DNA from 2 places in the Microbacterium sufflavum genome. Region 2 is predicted to be linked to the other one. Evidence: predicted binding sites of a transcription regulator. Region 2 holds the regulator's gene; the other holds the start of a gene.
The links. The regulator LexA, encoded in region 2, represses DNA repair genes until DNA is damaged. The targets are predictions, from matches to a motif close to TCGAACANNTGTTCGA.
Positions count from the first base shown of each region.

Region 1: a site for LexA is predicted at 1,675-1,690, ahead of imuA' (DnaE2-dependent mutagenesis accessory factor ImuA'). Genes of this name have one in related genera too.

Region 1 is NZ_JAHWXK010000002.1:31,060-35,733, forward strand. Features, by position in the region: gene KZC56_RS14710 (DNA polymerase Y family protein) at 1-882, opposite strand, end outside; gene imuA' (DnaE2-dependent mutagenesis accessory factor ImuA') at 879-1,664, opposite strand; gene KZC56_RS14720 (prepilin peptidase) at 1,795-2,265, shown strand; gene KZC56_RS14725 (hypothetical protein) at 2,314-2,526, shown strand; gene KZC56_RS14730 (CYTH domain-containing protein) at 2,519-3,136, shown strand; gene KZC56_RS14735 (type III polyketide synthase) at 3,199-4,359, shown strand; gene KZC56_RS14740 (methyltransferase domain-containing protein) at 4,356-4,674, shown strand, end outside.
Region 2 is NZ_JAHWXK010000003.1:36,372-41,045, forward strand. Features, by position in the region: gene hisB (imidazoleglycerol-phosphate dehydratase HisB) at 1-41, opposite strand, end outside; gene KZC56_RS16295 (histidinol-phosphate transaminase) at 38-1,132, opposite strand; gene KZC56_RS16300 (LysM peptidoglycan-binding domain-containing protein) at 1,167-1,535, opposite strand; gene lexA (transcriptional repressor LexA) at 1,824-2,516, shown strand; gene metE (5-methyltetrahydropteroyltriglutamate--homocysteine S-methyltransferase) at 2,572-4,674, opposite strand, start outside.

The DNA.
Region 1 (4,674 bases), on a different contig from region 2:
CAGCCAGGTGCGGGAGAAGACCTCGCCGCCATCGTCCGTCAGATCGATCCGCACCTCGGTGCAGACGACGGAGGCATCGGCGAGGGCGAGCAGTACGGCGTCGGCCGTCTGCCGCACGGCGAAGGCCACCTGGTCGGCGCCGCCCAGGGGGGTGTCGAACTCGATGCTCCGCGCCAGCTCGGGGTCGGGCGGGCGCGGGGTCAGCGGGCGGGAGTCGGCGCCGGAGGCGAGGGCGTGCATCCGGGCTCCCTGTTCGCCGAAACGGTCGCGCACATCGAGCGGGTCGAGGGCGGTGAACGCGCCGAGGGTGCGCACCCCGAGTCGCAGGAGGAGCCCGCTGAGCTGCTCGTCGCGGAGCACCTGGACGGGGTACGGTGCCAGGAAATCCCGGGAGGCGCCGGGCGGGACGACCGTGCAGGGGGCCGTTCCCCGTGCGGCGATCTCGGCCGTGAAGGGACCGTCGGCGACCCCGACGCGCACCTCGGGGTAGCCGGCGTCGGCCAGGATCGCGGAGAGCGCCGCCGCCGCCTCCGCCTCGCCCCCGTGGTAGCGCGAGATGCCCCTGGCTCGCAGGATCGCGAGGCCCGGGCGCAGGAGCGTGACCCCGGGGGCGTGTCTCTCGATGACCTGCAGCACCGGGGCGAAGGCCCGTTCGTCCTTCCCCGGGTCGTGCGGGAGGACCCGGAGCGAGGAGAGGAGTCCCTGGGCGACGCGGCGACGTTGGCCGATGCGGACGCCGTGCGCTCGGGCCGAGGCGGTGCACGCGACGACCGTGTTCGCCTGCACCAGGGCCGTGGGCGGATGCGGCTGCCCGCCACCCAGGGCCGCCCGCAGGGGCCAGTCCGGGAACCACAGCACGAGGACGCGGAGGGGAGCGTTCATCCTGCCTCCGCCCAGAAGAGGAGCTCCGACGGGGCGGAGGTGCCCGACGCCTCCGGTTCGACGGAGAGCGGGGGCAGTGCGGTCAGCTCGGCCACCGCCGTCTCGACGGCACCGTGTCCGCCGGGGAGCCGCACCCGCACACTCGAGGCGCGCGGGCTGTGCCTGGTCCGGGCGGTGACCGTCACCGTGCAATCGGAGAGCAGGCCCCACCCCTCTCCGAGCCCGTGCCAGTCGGGGTCGTGCAGGCGGATGGTGCCCTCGCTCTGCGCCCACCGCCCCGCGCCCGGTTCCTCGGCGACCAGCAGGGTGGAGCCGCGGTCGCGCAGTCGAGCACTCAGCCGTGCGACATCCGCATCCCGGGCCCTCGACTCCGGCTGGACGACGATCAGCGGCACCACTTCGGCGAGGGCGGAGGTCACTGCGAGCCAGCGGTCTCCGGGAGACGGGACGAGGATGAGCCTGGTCAGGTCGATGCCGTAGGCGGCGGCGGCCTCCACCCCGAGGGTCGGCATGCCGATCACCGCGCACCAGTGCCCTTTGCCCGAGGCGGCACTGAGCAGCGCCAGCACGAGGGCCGGGGAGGGGGAGACCGTGTAGGAGGTGCCGGTCTGGAGTCCCTCCTCGGGCAGCAGCGCAGCGAAGGCGGGGTCGAGGGGGAGCAGGGTGTGCTCGCTGCGCCGCCGCTGCATCCGGCTGATCTCGCGGCGCAGCCGCAGCACCTCTCCGGCGCGGTTGTCGCTGGTCGGAGAGAGCGCGGTCATCGCATCGAGCCCGATCCCCATGCATCCATCCTCGAAGATATGTACGAATAAAGCAAGTGACGTGAACGACGCTAATTCGTACATCGGACATCCGCGAAACCCTGTCCACAGGGGGTCATCGGCGCGCATGCTGCTCGCCTAGCCTGCCCGGATGGATCTCCGACTCGCCCTCATCGGCCTGGTGCACGGCGCCCTCCTCGGCATCGGCGGATGGCTGGTCGTGATCGACGCACGCACGCACCGTCTCCCCAACCGCATCGTGCTGCCCACGCTCGCCGCCCTGCTCCTGCTCGTCACCGGGGATGCCGTCGCGACGGGTCGGCCCGAGTCGATGATCCGTGCCCTGCTCGGCGGCGTCCTGCTCGGTGGCTTCTACCTGGTGCTGCGCGTGATCAGTCGCGCCGGCATGGGCGGGGGAGACGTCAAGCTCGCGGCGGTCATCGGGCTGCTGCTTGCGTGGCACGGCTGGACGGCGCTCGCGCTCGGCGCGGCGTCCGCATTCGTCCTCGGAGCCCTGTACGCGCTCGTGCTGATGGCGCTGCGGCGCGCCGACCGGGCGACCAGGATCGCGTTCGGACCGTGGATGATCGCGGGAGCCGTCCTCGGTGTCCTGCTCGGCTGAGCGGCCGGGCGCCGCGCGGATGGGGGAGGTCGGGTCTACTCTGGGCACATGGCACTCGCACGACTCCACGGCGGCCCGCTGGACGGGCAGATCATCCCCCTCGGCGATGCGGACGACAAGCTGATCGTCCCCTACAGCGAGACGCAGGTGGTGTACAACCGCCGCGGCGAGCCGCAGAACACGGGCGAGGGCGACGGCCCGACCGAGGTCGACTACTGGTTCGAGGAGTCGCTCGAAGACCTCACGCTCGAGGATGACTGAGCCCTCCCGCACGGTCGAGGTCGAGCGCACGTACGACGTCGACGACGACACTCCGCTCCCGCGGTGGGAGGCGATCCCGGGGGTCGATGCCGTGTCGTCCGGTGAGCACCGTGCCCTGGACGCGCACTATCTCGACACCGACGACGGCGCCCTCGCGCGCTCGGGCGTCGCGCTGCGTCGCCGCACGGGCGGCCCGGACGAGGGCTGGCACGTGAAGGGGCCGCGGCAGGGCGACGGACGCCTGGAGCTGGGATGGCCGCTCGGTGACACCGGCGAGACCGTTCCCGCCGTGGTCGTCGAGGCGATCTCCGGCTGGACGACGGCGCCGCTGACCCCCCTCGCGCGCATCGAGAACGACCGCACGGCCTACCTGCTCACGGGGCCGCGCGGCGTCGTGGCGGAGTTCGTGGACGATCGCGTCCGTGCGACCGACGTCCGCCGTGGCACGCGCCGCGCGTGGCGTGAGTGGGAGGTGGAGCTCGGTCCCGCCGCTCCCGCCGATGAGGCAGGACGCGCAGCCCTGTTCGCCGCGGTCGAGGGCGTGGTGCGTGCGGCCGGCGCCCGTGAGGCGTCCTCCGAGTCGAAGCTCGCCAGAGCGCTCGGGTTCTAGGCGCGCGACGGCCACGACGCAACCCCTTTTCCCCGGAGCTCGCCGGGTGGTTGAGTGGGCCCATGAGCCGACCGCCTGTGCTTCGATCGCTGCAGACGATCGTCCCCGAGACCGTTCTCGTGCAGGAGCAGGTGCGTGAGGTCTTCGCCGCCCAGCCCGGTCTCGGTCGGCTGGCTCAGCGCATCGTGTCGACCTCCTTCCGCGTGTCGGGGATCGACACACGGCACACCGTGATCGATGAACTCGCCGAGGGGGCGGAGCCGGACGAGCCGCTGTTCTACGACCGTCGCTCCGGTCGACTGCTCGCCCCGGGCACGAAAGCACGCAACGACTACTACACGCGGGAGGCCTCGCGGCTCTTCGTCGAGGCCGCCCGTCGCGCGCTCGACGCGGATCCCGACGTGACCGCCGCCGATGTCACGCACGTGATCACGGTGTCCTGCACGGGCTTCCACGCACCGGGACCGGAGTACGAGATCGTGCGGGGGCTCGGTCTGTCCGATGCGGTCCAGCGCTATCACCTGGGCTTCATGGGCTGTTACGCCTCCATGCCGGCGCTGCGGGCCGCTGCTCAGTTCTGCGCGGCCGATGAGAACGCGGTCGTGCTGGTCGTGAGCGTGGAGCTCTGCACCCTGCACCTGCGCTCCTCGGAGGATCCGGACACGATCGTGGCCTCCTCGCTCTTCGCCGACGGCGCTGCAGCGGGCGTCGTCACCGCGCGTGACCTCCCCTCGTCCGTTCCCGCGCTCCGCCTCGACGGCTTCCACACCGCGATCGTCCCGGAGGGCGTGGACGACATGGCCTGGACGATCGGCGACTCGGGGTTCGAGATGATCCTGTCGACCGCGGTGCCGCAGATCATCGGCGCGTCCATCATCGGGGCGCTGGGCCCGCTCTACTCCCGGGAGGACGGCCTCGCGGAGGCGTTCGCCGCCGGACGGGTGGGTGAACAGGTGCGGCACTGGGCGATCCATCCCGGCGGGCGGAGCATCCTCGACAGGGTGCAGGAGCGGATGGCGCTGAGCGACGCACAGCTGCGACCGGCGCGCGAGACGCTGCGCGAGTACGGCAACATGTCGAGTGCGACCGTGCTGTTCGTGCTGAAGCGGATCCTGGAGCGCGAGGGGGCCGAGCCGGGCGACCGCGTGGCTGCGATGGCGTTCGGCCCCGGTCTCACGGCGGAGAGCGCGCTGCTGACCGTGGTCGCCCCGGCGGCTTCATGAGCGTGGATCTCCGGGTCCGCGCGACCCACGTGCGGGAGCTGATGGACGACCCGCAGGCCGATGAGGAGATGCTCGGTCGCACGTACCAGCGGTTCGGTGCCGTGAACGCGGTGGTCTCCCGGCCCGGACGCCTCTACCGTCAGGACATCCGCCCGCGCGCGGCCGCCCGCCGGATCCGCATCCTGGACATCGGTGCGGGCGGCGGGGATCTGTGCCGCCTTCTCGTGCGGCGGCTGCGGCGGGACGGGCTCGAGGCCGACGTCACGGCGCTGGATGCGGATGAGCGCGCGATCCGGTGGGCGTCAGCGCACGACG
Region 2 (4,674 bases):
ACACGACGCGCGGTGCGGGCGGGGTTCGCGGGGGTGGTCATGATGCCGATCCTATCGAGGCCAGGGCGTCCAGGAACGCGGTCGTCTCGGCCTCGGTGCCCGCGCTGACGCGGAGGTGGCCGGGGATGCCGACGTCGCGCACGAGCACGCCGCGGTCGTACAACTGCCGCCACGTGGCCTGCGGGTCGGCCACGCCACCGAACAGCACGAAGTTCGACCAGGACTCGTGGGGCGTGTACCCCAGTGCCTCCAGCGTCGCTGTGATGCGGTCGCGCTGCTCGACGATCTCCTCGACCATGCCGAGCATCACGTCGGCGTTGCGCAGCGCCGCCACCGCCGCGGCCTGCGTGAGCGCGCTCAGGTGATACGGCAGCCGCACGAGGCGGAGCGCGTCGATGAACGCGGGGTCTGCGGCCAGGTAGCCGACGCGCGCTCCGGCGAACGCGAAGGCCTTGCTCATGGTGCGCGACACAGCGAGCCGCGGACGGCCGTCGAGGAGCGTGAGCGCGGACGGCGCGTCATGCGGTGCGAACTCCTGATATGCCTCGTCGACGATCACGACGCCGCGCGCGGCCTCGTAGACCGCCGCGACGACGTCGAGCCCGAGCGGCGTACCGGTGGGGTTGTTGGGCGAGCACAAGATCACCACGTCGGGGTCGGCGGCGCGCACCTGTTCCGCGGCTTCCTCCGGGGTGATCGAGTAGTCGGGGTGCCGGGTGCCGGCGACCCACGACGCACCCGTGCCCTGCGCGATCAGCGGATACATCGAGTAGGTCGGAGCGAAGCCGAACGCCGTCCGCCCCGGTCCGCCGAACGCCTGCAGGATGTGCTGCAGCACCTCGTTCGAGCCGTTGCCCGCCCAGATCTGCTCGGCCGTGAGCCCGTGACCGAGGTAGTCCGCGAACGCCTCCCGCAGCGTGGTGAACTCCCGGTCGGGATAGCGGTTGACGTCGCGGATCGCCACGGCGATGTCGTCGAGGATGTCGCTGGCGACCTCGTCAGGAACGGGATGCGTGTTCTCGTTGACGTTGAGGGCGATCGGGAGCGGTGCCTGCGGTGCGCCGTACGGAGTGAGTCCGCGCAGATCGTCGCGCAGCGGGAGATCGTTGAGGGAGAGGGTCACCCTATCCATGTTAAGAGGACGAGGCGGCACCGACGGCCATGCGTCACTCCGCGTACTGCGCCGGGATCGCGAGCTCCTGACCGATCTGGATCTCTCCGCCGCGGAGCAGGTTCATGCGGCTGATGTCGCCGATCACGTCGCGCGGGTCGGCCTCGGGAGCGATCGAGCCGGCGATCGACCAGAGGGTGTCACCGGGCATGACCGTGATGGTCTCGACGGCGGCCACGGGCTTGTCGGCACCGGAGGCGATGGCGCTGCCGCCGCTGATCGCCGCGAAGGCGATGCCGACGGCGAGCGGGACGGACGCGACCGCGAGCAGCACACCGCGACCGCGAGCCGTGAGCCGGAGCCGCGTGGCCGGACGGGCCGTGGCGGAGATCGCGGTCGCGGTGCTGAGGCTGATGGTGCTCATGTCTGCTCCTTCACTGTCCCGGCGCCGCGAGGGCCCGGGGAGGTTGGCGTAGCGTTCGCATCCGCGACTCGGCCGGGAGCCGTGAATGCGAAGCTACGTTCCGAAGATATCTTCGAGTTCGAACATCTGTCAAGCTGTCTTCGAAACCCTGTCCACGAATCGTCCGACACGCTCGAACAGATCTTCCAGATCGGCGCGATTCTCGGATACGGTTTCGACAAGGACACCCCACCACGGGCCACCGACATTCGAAGAGCGACGTCGGATCTCACGCACTGAAGGAGCATCATGAGCGAGACCACAGCCCCGGAGTCGGAGGCGCCGCGGACCCGCCGTCGCAAGAGCCTCAGCCCCAAGCAGATGGCGATCCTGGAGGTCATCCAGGCCGCCATCGCCCAGAACGGCTACCCGCCGAGCATGCGCGAGATCGGCGACGCCGTCGGGCTCAAGTCGCTCTCCAGCGTCACGCACCAGCTCGGCCAGCTGGAGCTGAGCGGCTACCTGCGTCGAGACCCGGGCAAGACGCGCGCCATGGAGGTGCTGATCGACCTGCCCGGCACCGGCTCCGGCGCCGAGAACCCGGCCGATGTCACGACTCCCGTCGGCGACGCCGCGCTCGTGCCCCTCGTCGGCCGCATCGCCGCCGGCGTGCCCATCACCGCGGACCAGCAGGTCGAGGAGATCTTCCCGCTCCCCCGGCAGCTCGTCGGCAAGGGCGACCTGTTCATGCTCAAGGTCTCCGGCGAGTCGATGATCGACGCCGCCATCTGCGACGGCGACTGGGTCGTCGTCCGCTCGCAGCACGACGCCGAGAACGGCGAGATCGTCGCGGCGATGCTCGATGGCGAGGCCACCGTCAAGGTGCTCCGTCGCCGCGATGGACACACGTGGCTGCTGCCGCGGAACACCGCCTTCGAGCCCATCCTCGGCGACGAGGCCGTGGTGCTCGGCAAGGTCGTCGCGGTGCTGCGAGCCGTCTGACCCGGACACGACGAAGGCCCTCCCCGATCGCTCGGAGAGGGCCTTCGTCACATGATCAGACCGAGGCGCCCACCTCGGCGCGCACGCGGCGCGTGGCCTCGACGATGTTCCGCAGCGACGCGGTGGTCTCCTCGTAGCCGCGGGTCTTGAGGCCGCAGTCCGGGTTGACCCAGAGCTGCCGCGTGGGGATCTCCTCCACGGCGCGACGCAGCAGGGACTCCACCTCCTCCACCGCGGGAACCCGCGGGGAGTGGATGTCGTAGACGCCGGGGCCGATGCCGTGGTCGAACCCGGCCTCGGCGATGTCCGCGACGACCTCCATCCGGCTGCGGGCGGCCTCGATGGACGTGACGTCGGCGTCCAGCGCGCGGATCGCGTCGATCACGACACCGAACTCCGAGTAGCAGAGGTGCGTGTGCACCTGCGTGCCCGGTGCTGCCCCACCGGTCGCCAGACGGAACGACGCCACCGACCAGTCCAGGTAGGACGGCTGATCGGCCTTCTTCAGCGGCAGCAGCTCGCGCAGGGCCGGCTCGTCGACCTGGATCACGGCGATGCCCGCAGCCTCGAGGTCGGCGATCTCCTCGCGCAGCGCCAGCGCGACCTGGTTCGCGGTCTCCCCCAGCGGCTGGTCGTCGCGCACGAACGACCACGCGAGGATCGTCACCGGCCCCGTGAGCATGCCCTTGAGGTGCTTCGCGGTGAGCGACTGCGCGTATCCGGACCAGTCGACCGTGATCGGTGCCGGCCGGGAGACGTCGCCCCACAGGATCGACGGGCGTGTGGCGCGCGAGCCGTACGACTGCACCCACCCGTGCTCCGTGACCGCGAAGCCGTCGAGGTTCTCGGCGAAGTACTGCACCATGTCGTTGCGCTCCGGCTCCCCGTGCACCAGCACGTCGAGTCCGAGGTCCTCCTGCAGCGACACGACCGCGGCGATCTCCCGGCGCAGGAAGTCGTCGTAGTCGTCGCGGGGGATCTCACCGCGCGTGAACCGTGCCCGTGCGCGACGGATGTCGGCGGTCTGCGGGAACGACCCGATCGTCGTCAGGGGCAGGACCGGGAGGCCGAGGGCCTCCTGCGCACTCTCCCGCTCCTCGTAGGACACCCGCGAGAAGTCGGCGTCGACGAGCGCCCGCTCGCGCACCGCGCCGTCGCGCACGCCCGGCGCGTCCAGCCGGTCGCGCAGGGCCGCCGAGGCCTCGTCGAGCTCGGCGGCGATCGCCTCGGGACCCTGCGACAGCCCGCGGGCCAGAACACCGACCTGCTGCACCTTCTGATCGGCGAACGCCAGCCACGACACCAGGCGGGGGTCGAGCGAGGTCTCGTCGGCGACGTCGTGCGGCACGTGCAGCAGTGAGGTCGAGGTGGAGGCCGACACGGCCGCGGCCCCCAGGTCGCGCAGACGCTCGAGCGTGGCGAACGCCGCGGCCAGGTCGCCCCGCCAGATGTTGTGCCCGTCGATCACGCCGCCGACGAGCGTCTTGTCCGCGAGACCCTCCGCCGCGGACGGCACAGCGCCCCGGACCAGGTCGACCGCGATCGCCTCGACGGGTGCGGCCGCGAGGACCGGGAACACGGCGTCGAGCGCCGCGTACGGGGCGGCGACGAGGATCGACGGACGGTCCTCCGCTCCCCCGAGCACGGCGAGTGCACGTTCGGCCGCGGTCGCCAGGGCGGCGGTGTCGGCGGGGAGCGACTCGCTCACGAGCGCCGGCTCGTCGAGCTGCACCCAGGTCGCTCCCGCGGCCCGGAGGCGGGCGAGCAGCTCCCGGTACACGGGGAGCACGTCGTCCAGGCGCGACAGCGGATCGAAGCCCTCGGGGGCGTCGTCCGAGGCCTTCGCGAGCGCCAGCAGGGTAACCGGGCCGACCACGACCGGGCGCGTGGTGAAGCCTGCGGCAGCGGCCTCTGCGACCTCGCGCACGAGCCGGTCGCTGGACAGCGAGAACACCGTCTCCGGACCGATCTCCGGCACGAGGTAGTGGTAGTTCGAGTCGAACCACTTCGTCATCTCCAGGGGCGCGCGCTCCCCCTCGCCCCGCGCGATCGTGAAGTACGCCGGGAGGCCGACCGTGCCGTCGGCGGCGCGCAGGTGCTCGAAGCGCGAGGGGATCGCGCCCACGGTCACCGCGGCGTCGAGCACCTGGTCGTAGAA